Regions from separate parts of the Alteromonas sp. RW2A1 genome, predicted to be linked through region 2. Evidence: predicted binding sites of a transcription regulator. Region 2 holds the regulator's gene; the other holds the start of a gene.
The links. The regulator FNR, encoded in region 2, switches genes on or off when oxygen is low (the NO sensors DNR and NnrR bind a similar motif). The targets are predictions, from matches to a motif close to TTGATCTAGATCAA.
Positions count from the first base shown of each region.

Region 1: BM528_RS17225 (cytochrome ubiquinol oxidase subunit I) is a predicted target of FNR. The motif match lies at 3,056-3,069, and genes of this name have one in related genera.

Region 1 is NZ_CP018031.1:3,907,952-3,915,103, reverse strand. It holds gene BM528_RS17240 (sulfite exporter TauE/SafE family protein) at 1-568, shown strand, start outside; gene BM528_RS17235 (sigma-54 interaction domain-containing protein) at 595-1,935, opposite strand; gene BM528_RS17230 (Tll0287-like domain-containing protein) at 2,313-2,969, shown strand; gene BM528_RS17225 (cytochrome ubiquinol oxidase subunit I) at 3,275-4,855, shown strand; gene cydB (cytochrome d ubiquinol oxidase subunit II) at 4,852-5,985, shown strand; gene cydX (cytochrome bd-I oxidase subunit CydX) at 5,996-6,109, shown strand; gene BM528_RS17210 (ABC transporter ATP-binding protein/permease) at 6,254-7,152, shown strand, end outside.
Region 2 is NZ_CP018031.1:1,157,949-1,165,100, reverse strand. It holds gene BM528_RS05245 (DUF2987 domain-containing protein) at 1-132, shown strand, start outside; gene BM528_RS05240 (patatin-like phospholipase family protein) at 124-1,125, opposite strand; gene ttcA (tRNA 2-thiocytidine(32) synthetase TtcA) at 1,125-2,078, opposite strand; gene uspE (universal stress protein UspE) at 2,198-3,121, opposite strand; gene fnr (fumarate/nitrate reduction transcriptional regulator Fnr) at 3,223-3,963, opposite strand; gene BM528_RS05220 (sulfite exporter TauE/SafE family protein) at 4,011-4,670, opposite strand; gene ccoS (cbb3-type cytochrome oxidase assembly protein CcoS) at 4,657-4,872, opposite strand; gene BM528_RS05210 (heavy metal translocating P-type ATPase) at 4,874-7,152, opposite strand, start outside.

The DNA of each region.
Region 1 (7,152 bases), 1.4 Mb from region 2:
GAATAGAGCGTTAATGACCCGCACGCATGTCGATAAACAAATCGTCATGTACTTTAGTTTTGGTGCCTTACTAGGTGGCATTTTGGCATCATTTATTGTTGTGCAGCTTCCTTTGGTGTTTATTCAGTTTGCGGTTTCTGGGTTTATCCTTTTTATGGTGTGGGGAAAGAAACCTAAAGCGCATGAACTATCTCCCATTGGGCGCAGCATTGCAGGGTTTATTACCACAATCCTCTCCATGTTCGTGGGGGCAACAGGGCCTTTAGTTGCTGCATTTGTTCATCGTAGTGTTGCTGACAAAATGCGTATTACCGCAACACTCGCAACCTGTATGACTATCCAACATGCGTTGAAAGCATTCGTTTTTCTCTTTGTGGGGTTTTCTTTTGGTCAGTGGGGCGGTGTTATTGTTGCCATGATTGCAAGTGGTGCATTAGGTACTTTTGTTGGGTTACGAGTGCTCAAACGCGTGCCAAACGAAACCTTCAATTGGTTGTTTAAAGCCGTTATTACCTTACTTGCAATTAGGTTGCTATGGCAGGCGATACAAAATGCAGGCCTATTATAGTGGTCGGAGTTTTAGCAAAATTTATTTTACTTTGTTTTTATACTGATATCGGCTTTTTGAAGCTTTCTGTACAAGGTTCTCACGCTTACATTGAGTGCTTTGGCAAGTTCTTCCATGCTGCCGCTGTAGTGCTGACACACCTTTTTTAGATAGAACTCTTCTGCCTTTTCAAGCGTTGTAACTGCATTGAGTATCAGGTTCTCGTCCATATCAAGCGTGGGCTGTTTTGCTACCAGAGCCGAGCTTTTGCTTAATTCTGCATGTTTTTTAGGTGCAGTGCGTAAAACTGTATCAGGAAGGTCGTATTCACCAATTACAGACTCATTAGACAGCAACGCAGCTTGCTCAATAATGTTTTTCAGCTCTCTAATATTGCCAGGAAAAGCGTAGTGCGTGAGCCGCTTAATAGCGTTTTTATGAAGACGTTTTTTATCTGAAAGGTTTCTTAAAATATGCTCAGCTAAAAGTGGAATGTCTGTTGGGCGCTCTCGAAGGGCCGGTAACGTTATTGGAAACCCAGCAATTCTATAATACAAATCTTGCCTAAACTCTCCTGTTTGAACCAAGGCATAGATGTCTTTATGCGATGCACAAATTAATCTGAAGTTTGCTTTTTTTACAACCGTGCTGCCAACTGGGCGATAGGTTTGTGTTTCAAATAAACGGAGCAATTTAACCTGCATGCTTAAAGGCACGTCTCCAATTTCATCGAAAAACAAGGTGCCGCCTTCGGCAGCGTCAACCAACCCTTTCTTATTTGACGATGCTCCTGTGAATGCCCCTTTTTCATAACCAAAAAGCTCGCTTTCAAATAAGGTGTCGGTAAGGCCGGTACATTCAATAACCACAAAGGGCTTCTCTGCGCGGTAACTCGATGAATGCAAGGCTTGTGAAACCAGTTCTTTTCCAGTTCCCGTTTCACCTTGTAATAGCACCGCAATATCAGACTTTGCCGCTCTATTGATCTTGTTCAGCATGGCTTTAAACGCGTCAGACTCGCCAACCAATTTTCCTTTTGAGGGTGTGTTAGACGCAAATGCCAACTTATCTAAAATTTCTAAATAACCTATCAAGTCTCCTTGACCATCGAAAATAGGGCGCATAAGAATATCGCAATAACTTTGCCCTTCATTGGTGGAGTGAATATGTACAGCACTTGCAACCTTTCCCGTTTCTTTGCTTTCCTGCATAGGGCAAGTCTCGCCACATTCGTTGCAAGGTTTGCTATTGCGGTGTGACACCTGATAACAGGTACTGAAACCCAGCTTGATATTTACAGGATAGGTGTCTTTATACGGTTTGTTGACCGCCTCTATGACATAGTCGGGGCTAATAAAAATGGCCGGTTTATCGATGGCGTCGATCATGGCTTGAATGATAGAAAAATTCATATCCTGCTTGCACTATATTCCGTTGGTTGCCACATCGTCTTTATTCTCATTTTTATATGGGTTTTTAGCAATGTTGTTGGTATTACTTTCACTTTCTGTAAAAGAGTTTTGAGCCCGAAATTTGCCGCTTAGCTCTATCAATGCCAGATAGTATCTGTGTCCACAATTAAAAATGCTAGCACATTGGCACGTCGCTTGTTTACTAAACACTTAAGCTCACCTTTCATAACGCTTTTTTGATAGTTGCCTGTTGAGAGCAAACTATTGATAAAAACTGTTCGACGAAAGTTTTTCGTCATAAGCCTTATGAATTGGTATAAACAACGAATACGAACTAATCAACGGGTGAAAAAATGAAAAATGAAGTAAAGGTATTATCGGAAAAATGCGATAAACAAACGAGCCACTCAAATAAACTCAATCTAGCCAATTTATCAAAATACATATGTTTTGCATTGGTGGGCTTTAGCAGCATAGCTAGTGCGGTACAGCAGACTACAACAGATCTCAATGAACAAGATAACCGCAATGAAGCGCGTGCTCACGCGAAGGAGCTCGGAAGCAATCTAAAAACGCGCTTGCAAGAGGCAATAAAGCGCGGAGGCCTAGAGGTAGGAGTCGAGGAGTGTAAATTAGTAGCAGAACCCATCGCTCATTCTTTAAGTAAAGAGGGATGGACGGTGGGTAGAACGGCGCTAAGGGTAAGAAACCCAAATAATAAACCCGACGACTGGGAAACGGCACAGCTTATAAAGTTTGCTGAGCAACTGTCTGAAAATGTCACTGGTCCCTTAGAGGCTACCCACGTTGATGGGAAGACCGGCGAATTTCGCTATATGAAGGCTATCACCACTGGGCAAGTGTGTACGGCGTGTCATGGTGAACAAGTGTCCCCCTCTGTGTTAAGTGCGATTAAAAAGGCATACCCTGAAGATGAAGCCACCGGCTTTAAGCCTGGCAGCTTGCGCGGCGCGTTCACTTTAAGATACTCACCAACAGATGCTGAGTAAGGCATAGTCTTGTTACCTCTAACTATTCCAGTTTGCCATTTTTGTCACTTTTTTGACAAAAATGGCGGTAATATTTTCTCGCTACCTTGCGTTGGATCAAAATTCCCCCGTCTTCTAGGTGCAATATTTTCACTCAACAGTGGGGGCATAGTGCTCTTATCTGTGATGAGAAAGCCGAAAGAACGATAACTTTGCGACTGCTACTTAAAAATAGGGATAGCTCGCAACAGTTTTTGCAACAGGCTAATTGACTAACATTATTGTTAAGTGTGTAAAGCGCACCGAAGATACGAGGGAGAAGACCCATGAGCGATACGTTAATAGAACTATCGCGGTGGCAATTTGCGTTAACCGCAATGTTCCACTTTATATTTGTACCCCTAACGCTGGGGCTTAGCTTTTTACTAGCCATCATGGAGTCGGTTTATGTTATGACCGGCAAAGAGATATACAAGCAGATGACTCAATTTTGGGGCAAGTTGTTTGGTATTAACTTCGCTATCGGCGTGGCTACAGGCTTAACGATGGAGTTCCAGTTCGGTATGAACTGGTCGTATTACTCACATTACGTGGGTGATATTTTTGGCGCTCCGCTTGCTATTGAAGGCCTAATGGCGTTCTTTTTAGAATCGACATTTGTGGGTCTCTTTTTCTTCGGCTGGGACAAAATGTCTAAGGTGAAACACCTTATGGCTACTTGGCTGGTTGCCATTGGCTCAAACTTCTCTGCACTGTGGATCTTAATTGCCAATGGCTGGATGCAATACCCAGTTGGTGCTGACTTTAACTTTGAAGCCATGCGCATGGAAATGACCAGCTTCGCAGAAGTTATATTCAATCCGGTAGCACAGGTGAAATTTGTCCACACAGTCTCAGCAGGTTACGTCACTGGTGCTATCTTCGTATTAGCTATTTCTAGCTACTACTTACTCAATCATAAGCATATTGCTTTTGCCCGTCGCTCGTTTGCCATTGCGGCAAGCTTTGGTTTAGCGGCCACATTGTCAGTCATCGTACTTGGTGACGAAAGTGGTTATGAGCTAGGCGATGTCCAAAAAGTAAAATTAGCTGCGGTAGAAGCCGAGTATGAAACTCATCCAGCGCCAGCGCCATTTACTGTATTTGGCTTGCCCAATGATGAGGAAGAAAAAACCGAGTACGCGCTTCAAATACCATGGGCTATGGGCATTATTGCAACACGCTCATTAACGGAAGAAGTCTCTGGAATAAAAGATCTTAAAGAGCAAAATAAAGAGCGAATTCTTGAAGGAATAAAGGCTTACGAGTTGCTAGATAGTGTAAGAGATGGCTCCGCCACAGAGCAGGAGCGTGCAACGTTTGAAGCACACAAAGACAGCTTGGGTTACGCTATGCTTCTTGAGCCTTACACCAATGATGTTTCAAATCCTTCTGAAAAAGCGTTACAGCAAGCGGTAGACTATAGTATTCCGCCAGTAGCTCCTTTGTTCTGGAGCTTCCGACTCATGGTGGCGTCTGGCTTTATCATGCTAGCGCTGTTTATCTGTGCCTTCTACTACAGCACAAAACACCGGATTACTCAGCCTCGCTGGCTATTAAAAGCGTCTTTGTTTAGCTTGCCCCTTCCTTGGGTAGCGAGTGAAGCGGGATGGTTTGTTGCTGAATATGGACGTCAGCCATGGTCAATAGCTGAAATACTTCCTGTGCATGCATCTGTTTCAAATCTCGCGGTTAGCGATGTAGTTACTACTATGGTTGCATACACCGCCTTTTACACTGTGATGTTCATTATTGCTTTCTACTTAATGAAGAAGTTTGCCAAAAAAGGTCCGGTTCCACCTGAAGAAACACAAACTGAATCTGATCTTGATTTAATCGACCTAGACAATCAGGGAGCAAAAGTATGATTGATTATGAACTGCTTCGCGTTATTTGGTGGTGTTTGGTGGGTGTACTGCTTATTGGTTTTGCCGTTACCGACGGTTTTGACCTAGGAGTAGGGGCACTGCTAACGCTTATTGGAAAAAATGACAAAGAACGCCGTGTAATGATAAACACCATTGGTCCCCACTGGGACGGTAACCAAGTGTGGTTCATCACAGCAGGCGGTGCCATTTTTGCAGCTTGGCCGCTTATCTATGCCACTGCGTTTTCTGGCTTCTACCTTGCGCTTGCGCTAACGCTTATTGCTTTATGGATGCGGCCTATTGGTTTTGACTACCGCAGCAAGCTACCAAACCCTCAGTGGAGAAAAGCGTGGGATTGGGCGTTATTTGCCGGTGGTATTATTCCATCACTTAACTTCGGTGTGGCGTTTGGTAACTTGTTATTAGGCGTACCTTTTGAGATGGACAATACCTTACGCTCTACCTACACAGGTTCGTTCTTTGGGTTACTCACGCCATTTGCACTGGTAGCGGGTCTGTTGTCTGTGGCAATTTTACTTAACCACGGTGCCACATGGTTGCAAATGAAAACTGATGGATTCATTGAGGTTCGGGCGCGAGTGGTATCTATCGTTTTAAGTTTAGTCGGGGTTGCGCTTTTCGTTCTCGCAGGTATTTGGGTGGCGTTCTTAGATGGCTTTGTGATTACCTCTGCCGTTGATACGTTAGCAACATCTAATCCTTTGAAAAAGGAAGTGGCTATTGAAGCGGGAGCATGGTTAAACAATTACCGCGACTACCCATTAACGCTTATAGCGCCAGTACTAGGTGTTGTTGGTGGGCTGGCTTGTGCATTTTTCTCTAAAAAGGGCAATGCAGGAATGGCGTTTGTATCTAGTGCGTTATTCATTGCAGGCGTCATCTTGACTGCTGGTGTGTCTATGTTTCCATTTCTAATGCCAAGTATCACTATGCCAGCGGCAAGTCTAACGGTATGGGACGCTACATCAAGCCACTTAACACTTAATGTAATGTTCATCGTTGCTTGCATCTTTGTTCCAATCGTTCTTGGCTACACTGCCTACAGCTTCTATGTCATGCGCGGTCGTATCAAAAACGACGACTTAGACCAATCTCACACTATTTATTAAGGAGGCAACAATGTGGTATTTCGCTTGGATACTTGGAGTATTACTTGCCTGTTCTTTTGGCATTATTAACGCCATGTGGCTTGAGTCTACTGAAAATATGGACCGGCCCGAGGACGCAGACTAACACAGTGTGAACTGTGAAAGTGTAAGAGGTGCAGTCCCCTTAGTAAAAGTAAGGGGCTGCATTGTGTTTTTAACTATGTGTTTTTAACTATGTGTTGGCAGCAATGTAAACACAAACAAAACCATAGCATTAAAAGAGCAAACAGTGACTAAAGAAAAGGTTCCCAACCGGCAAACACTGACAACTTGGCGTAAACTGCTTGATGAGTCGCACAAGCTTGGTGTGCGTGCATCACAATTGCGCCTTGTGGTAATTAAGTGTTTGTCGCTTTTTTCTTTGATCATTGGGTTCTATTTTTTCTCCCATATTGCCCATGACTGGGTGGTGAACAAGGCCCACGGAGCAAATACACATATTATCGGAATGGCCCTTTCTCTCTTTTGTTCTTGGTTGCTTCAAGGACTGTATAATCAGCAGTCTATTGTTAGTAAAACCAACATGCTATCCAAATTAGAGACAGCGTTAACAGCGGTTTTTTCTGCGCGTCAGCACGCATTGGTTCGGCAGCAAACGGCGTTTTACTGGCAGTCGCTATGGCAAAAACAATTGCATGACTTAACCGATTGGGCACTAGAATATAGCGTACAACAAACTATCGCAGTAATAGTGCCGCTTTTCGCGTTGGCGGTAATATTCTTTGTGAATCCGGTTATCGGTGCTGGGCTATTGGTCACACTTCCAGTTGTGCCCTTGTTTATGATCATTGTGGGTAAAGGAGCAGCTGCGCTTCATCAAAAACATTTCATCGCATTATCCCGTCTTGGCAGTATGTTTACCGACAGGCTTGCGGCGCTGCCTATGCTGTCCACCTTTCAGGCTCATGAAAGGCAAACCGGTTTACTCAAAGAGGCAAGTGACACCTTAAACTCACGCACCATGAAAGTGGTGAGTGTTGCGTTTTTATCAAACAGTGTACTGGATTTTTTTGCCACGCTTTCTGTGGCGTTAGTGGCGGTTTTTATAGGTTTTACATTACTGAATGAGCTTAATGTTGGCCCTGACATTACCCTACAACAGGGCCTGTGGATTTTACTGGTCGTTCC
Region 2 (7,152 bases):
GACCACACTACACCTCAAGGTGTCACCATTAATAATGGCGTTTTGCACCTTGAACAAGAGTGGATCAGTGAGGCGAGGGGGTTGTCATTACCTCAAGCCCCTCTTCGTATTACTGCTATGGCCTCAAGTTAATAGCTGGTAGCGAATTTGTTCTGCGAGTCGGGTGATGGTTTCTTCACCCTTCTGGCAAAGCTCTTCTGCGCGGTGAAACTCCATAATACCCACATCGGTGAGTTGAGGCTCTATAAGAATGTCAGGTGGGTCTCCGGCGAGACGGGAGCGCGTTACACGAGCCTGCAGTATCTCCAATGAGCTGCTCATTACGCTCATTATACCCGGCGGATTTTTCTTATTCACCTTTGCTGGTACTTCGGTAAATTCTTCTTCTACTTTTTCAATAACCTCAGCGCCCAGTGAATCGCTATTTTCTTGTGAATGACCATCGTTCTGTGACTCATCTTCCGATTTACTATCAGGGGTAAACCACTGCTTGAGAACGTTCTGGCTTTTGGTGAAAAAGTCTTCGGTTTTTTGCTGGTTATCTTCGTGATCCTTGCGAAGTTTTTCTAAGCGAAGAGGTCTAAAGTCGGCGTTGAGGTTTACTGCGATTACAAAATCTGCTCCCAACTGTCGACATAAATTCACAGGCACCGGGTTAACGACAGCCCCATCAACAAGCCAGCGGTCTTCGTAAGCAACCGGAGAGAAAAGTGCAGGGATAGCACAAGAGGCCTGAATAGAATTACCAACCGGGCCAGAGTCGAATACCACCTCACGCCCAGTATATAAATCGGTAGCGACAGAAGCGAAAGGCTTGTTCATTGCCTCATAGCTGTCTGCACAAAATTCACTGGCCAATTTGTCGAAGACTTTTTGGCCGCTTGCAAGGCCGCCTCGACGCAAACCAACGCCCATTAGTGCAAGCACCTGCCAATCGCTGAGCGAGCAGGCCCATTCTTTTAAGCCTTCTAGTTTGCCGCTAGAGTAGGCTGCTCCAACATATGCACCAATAGAACAGCCCGCCACAATGTCAATCTTAACACCCAGCTTTTCAAGAGCTTGTATAATTCCAATATGGGTCCAGCCTCTTGCTGCACCAGCTCCTAATGCAATTCCAATTTTCATTAACGTGGTTCCATAATGTTTACTATGTCGATAACTTCAGAAGAGTCTGGCATTTGAGCGTTATCAGGCACATTAAATGTAGGCTGGTCGAAACCAATATCACCGTCTTTTACGGGCCCTTCCTGAGTAGTAATAGACTTAAAGTCATATAAGTTACTGTCAACTAAGTGCGAGGGAGCGACATTTTGAAGTGCACTGAACATAGACTCAATGCGGCCAGGAAAGCGTGCGTTCCAATCTTGCAACATGCCCTTGATATGCTGTCGCTGTAGATTTTCTTGCGAACCACATAAGTTACAGGGAATAATGGGAAAGTCGGAGGCTTCTGAATACGCCTTAATATCGTTTTCAGTGCAGTAGGCTAGTGGGCGTATAACAATGTGTTCGCCATTGTCGCTCACTAGTTTTGGCGGCATTGATTTTAACTTCCCACCATGGAACATGTTGAGAAAGAAAGTTTCCAGCATGTCATCGCGGTGATGGCCAAGGGCTATTTTTGTTGCACCAAGTTCTTTTGCCGTGCGATATAGAATACCTCTGCGCAATCTTGAGCAAAGCGAACACGTGGTTTTTCCCTCTGGGATTTTATCTTTAACAATGGAATAGGTGTCTTCTTCCACTATTTTGTAATCTACATTTACGCTGTCCAAGTAATTAGGCAAGATATGTTCAGGAAAGCCAGGCTGCTTTTGGTCTAAATTTACCGCGATAATGTCAAAGTGGATAGGCGCAACACGTTTTAAGAACATGAGTATATCGAGCATGGTATAGCTGTCCTTGCCACCGGACAAACACACCATTACCTTGTCGTTTTCTTCAATCATGCCAAAGTCGGCTATCGCTTTACCCACATTACGGCGAAGACGCTTTTGTAGCTTATTGAAACTGTGCTTTTGCTTACTTTCCTGCGCAGCAGAAGACGACGTATTAGCGCCGTTAGTGCCTAAACTCATAATTAACTAACTTGGTTCGTGTAAAAGCCGCCATTATACAATAAAGCGGCTTTTGTTAACTACGGTTGTGTCCAGAATTTCTTCAACCGATTGAGGGCGAAACAAATGTCTCAGCGTTGCTAGATCGTATAAGGCGATACAAACCCGTTAGGTTTAATTGCTAATACATCACAGTTAAGAGCATCAATAACGTGCTCTGCGGTGTTGCCTATTAGCGCGGCAGATATACCAACCCGTCCTACCGTGCCTATGATCACCAGTTCGGCATCTATGTCCTTGGCAACTTGAGGGATAACGCGTTCAGGTAAACCTTCTTTTACGATACATTTGTCAGGAGCAACCCCATGTTTCGCCGCGTGTTTGTCCATTTCATCATGATGATGATTTTTAACTGCGCTGTGATATTTGTCAGAATCGAACTCTGGCACCTCAATGGCAATATTCAACGGTGTGGAAGGGTAACTATTCACTAAGTTAACGTGGCCTTTTAACAGCCTTGCATACTCGTTCGCGATCACGGTTATTTTGTCGTTGAGTGCAGCATGTTCCTCATCTTCACTGCCTACATTCACTGCAGCTATTATTTCGCCATCTTCCGGCCAGTCGTGCTCTTTTACAAGGAGAACAGGGCGAGGACACTTTCTCATTAGATGCCAGTCGGTTGGCGTAAACAACACTGAGGCGATGTCGTCGTGGTCTTTCGTTGCTTTAACCACTAAGTCTATTTGGTTATTGAGTGCGTAGTAAATGATGGCTTCGTGGGCTCTGTTATTCCACTCAACAACAATATCAATGTTGGAAAAGCCTTGTTCCTTTAATTGTTCCCCAAGCCACTTCGATTGATCCTTTGTAACTGCGTCTCGCATAGTATCACGCTCGTCGGGACTAAGCATGGTCGTCATATCATAAGAGAGGTCATAAACTACCATCATGGCAGTCACGGTGGCGCCGGTTTTTGAGGCAAGTTCAAGAGCTCGACTTAATGCGGGCTGATTATCTCGCTCTGAATCAACAATTGCCAAAATGTGATTACACTCAATCATAATGTCTCCTTCTTATGAAGCAATACATTAAGTGTAATAGACAATAGCGAAAGTGTGGGTTGTTTTAGATCAATATTTTAACAGTTGCAACGGTTAAGCTGTTAACCGTTGCAAACAATACTGGGGCCTTTTAGCGCAGTTACCTTGCCATCAATAGCATCGAAGTCGAGGATAGTAATCAGTTTCCCATCTACTTTTATCAGCTTTTCTTTTTGAAAACGGCTTAACAAACGACTAATGGTTTCAATGGTAAGACCCAGGTAATTACCAATTTCATTACGGGTCATTGTAAGATGAAACTCTCGGAGTGAAAAACCACGCTCTTCAAAACGCTGAGAAAGATGAGAGATGAAATAGAGCAAGCGCTCCTCGGCTGTTCGTTTATTGAGCATCATGATCATGTCGTGATCTTGTTTTATCTCAGCACTCATAAAGCTCATAATCTGATGGCGTAATTTAGGAAACTGAACTGCCATCTCATCTAGTGTTTCGTAGGGTAATTCGCAAACCATGGCGGTTTCTAACGCCTGAGTATAACTTTGATGCCTACTTTCGCGCAGTGCGTCGAAACCGACGATGTCACCAGGAAAATGGAAGCCAGTAATTTGCTCTTCGCCGTCTGAATTGGTAACAAATGATTTAAACGAGCCCGTTCTTACTGCAAACAATGAAGTAAAGGTATCGCCATTGTTTATTAGCGTGTCGCCTTTATGCAGAGGTTTTTTACGCTCAATGATATCGTCTAACGATTCGATTTCTGTCTTATTCAAAGCCACTGGCAAACATAAATGACTAAAGCTGCAGTTTTGACAGTGGATAGAGAATCCGCTTCCTTTGCTCATAATTTCTATTCTCTTAGGATGAACATGGGTATATGTTACAACACCATTTAAGATAATGCGCTATAAATAAGATAAGCTGCATACAAGGCCATGGCCGATGCAATACCTTGACGCACAATAATGTGTCTAAAGCCTCTCACAATATACTGGCTGCCAGCGCCCACAGCAAGTAATGTTGGCAATGTGCCCAAACCAAAAAAGAACATAATTCCAGCGCCTTGTATCGCAGAGCCTGCAGCAAGAGACCAAGTTAAAGTGGAATATACAAGCCCACAGGGTAACCACCCCCAAAGAAAGCCATAAGGTATTGCGCTTAAGGGCGTTTTAAACGGGAGAAAGCGTTTTGAAATGGGCTGAACATATTTAAATAGATGCTTTCCTGCACTTTCAAGCGCTGTTAATCCAGTCCACCACTTCCCTAAATAGCAAGCAAGTAGGAAAAGCATCACACCGCTTAGCAAAGAAAGGACGTAATTCGCTAGTGGTACAAAATCGGTGGCTATTTTACCAAGAGCGCCGGTAATCGCACCAGCAAGTGTATAGCTTGCAATACGGCCACTGTTGTAAGCAAGGGTGAAAGGAAGTGCAGGCTTATCTTTCGGAGTTACCATGCGCAAGGCAGATACTATGCCCCCGCACATACCAACGCAGTGAACCCCGCCAGCTAGTCCAATAAGGAATGCAGAAAGATAGCTAATCTGATCCATTTTTTTCGTTTTCTTGCTGAATTCGCTTGCGCTGTTCTGCGAGTTTCTTTTCCTCAGGTGAGAGGTCATCGTCGAACAAAATACTGTAGCCCTGTCGATCTAGATCTTCAAACTGATTCGATTTTACCGCCCAAAAAAAGATTACCACGGCAAGGGCGACAATAATAATAGCGATAGGAATAAGTACATAAATAATGCTCATGCTATTTGCTCAATAATCGGGTTGAATTGGTAACGACAATAATACTGCTTAATGACATGCCAACAACGGCCATCCACGGCGACAAAAGCCCTGAAACCGCAAACGGTAGAATGATCAGGTTATACAGCACAGACCATCCGATATTTTGACGAATTTTCGTTTTTGCCTTGTGGGCAGTTTCAATTAACAGTGGGACGGAAAGAAGCTGGTCGCCAAGAAGAATAACATCTGCGGCAGTTTTAGCTACATCCGTTGCATTGCCTACCGCAATAGCTACATCGGCGCTGGCAAGAACCGGAGCGTCATTAATACCATCTCCCATCATCATCACTTTCTTATTGCGTGACTGAAGCAGCCGTACCTCTTCAAATTTCTGCTCAGGAGTAAGTCCACCCATTGCCATCGAAACGGGTAGGGAAGCGGTTAGTTCGTTTACGTTTTGTTGTGTATCGCCACTTAACACGACCAAGTCATTATGAACGGCAAGTGCATCTAATGTGGTTTTGGCGTCTTTTCGTAGACTATCGCTTACTTGAAACGCCGCTACTAATTTGCCGTCTGTGGCTAAATATACATTGGCTGATATCGGCAACGACTCGGGACTTATCTCACAAAATGCCGCCGAACCCATTGTAAAATTAGCGCCGTTTATTTCGCCACTAATTCCGCCGCCCGGAGTGACTGAAAATTGGCTTACCCTGTGTAATACATCGCCAGAGAAGGCATTGGCAATAGGGTGCTCAGAACGTGATTCTAGAGCAACCGAAATTTCCCACGCTTTGGTGCTGTCGACCGTGTCTGCGTACCAGTCTTGCTTGATGCTAAACTTTCCTTGCGTGAGAGTACCGGTTTTATCAAGAGCAACGGTATTTATCGTGGTAATTTGCTCTAGGGCGTCAGCCCTTTTTAACAGAATGCCTTGTTTGTTGAGTTTTGCCATTGCGCAGGTTAATGCAGAAGGCGTAGCAAGGCCTAGAGCACAAGGACAAGTGGCTACTAATACAGAAATGGTGATCCAAAAAGCATCAGCATTGCCGTTATAGGTCCAGTAGCTATAGGTTAATAATGCGATTAACAAGACTGCACTGACAAAGTATCTCGAAAACTCATCGGCCAGTTGCGCAGCTTTTGGTTTACTTGCCATGGCGCTGGCCTGAAGGCGCATTATTTGATTTACCAAGGCATTTTTGAGTGTATGTGTAACCGTTACCGTTAGCGTCCCGTCACGGCAAATTGTGCCGCCGTAAACGGTACTTTTGGCATGTTTTACGACAGGATCAAATTCTCCTGTTAGCATAGATTCGTCGACAGACGCACTACCTTCTTCAACTAGCCCGTCAACAGGAATGGTAGCGCCCGGTTTTATTACCACCACATCATTGGGTTTAAGCTGCTTTGCCAAGCATTCACTCATGCTTCCGTCGGGCAGCAATTTAGTTGCTGATACTGGAATATATTGCATCATATTTGCAGATATCTGTGCGGCACGATGCCGACTTCTGTGCTCTAAAAATCGACTTAGAAGCAACAGAAATATAAACATACAGATAGACTCAAAATACACTTCTCCTTGTTCGAGCAGTGTAGAGCGAATGCCCGCAATGTAGGTGCCGAAGATGGCTATTGTGACTGGCACGTCCATATTCACGGTTCTGGCGCTTAAGGCTTTTGCTGCACCCACATAAAAAGTACTCCCCGAATACAGCACCACGGGTGTGGTTAGCGTTAAGGCTACCCAGTAAAAATATTGACGAGTTTCTAATTCAATAGCGCCAAACCAGTCGAAGTAAAGGCCCGTCATTAGCATCATTACCTGCATGGTCATGATGCCGGCTAAACCAAGCTTTTTAATAAATACCTTTTCTTCACGTTTGTAACTGGCTTCATGCTCGTCGGGGTGGAAGGGAGAACCGGAGTATCCAATTCGCTTCAGAGTGGAGAGAATTTGGCTTAACTTAATTTTTGATTCTGACCAAGTGACTAATGCTCTGCGCTCTTGAACATTAACAGCAACCTGCTGTATGCCGTTCACTTTAGCGAGTTGCTTTTCAATCAACCAACCACACGCAGCACAAGTAATACCCTCGAGAGTTAATTGAATTTGCTTGTGCTGCCCCTCATCGTAAACAAACTCGTCTTGAAGGGTTGGGTCGTCGTACACTTTTAGTCTATCGAGAGTGTCGAGAATGCTATCATCCGATTTTTGCGCGGGCTCTGTTCTAAACTGGTAATAATCTTCTAGGCCGTTGTTAACAATGGCTTCAGCAACGGCTTGACAAC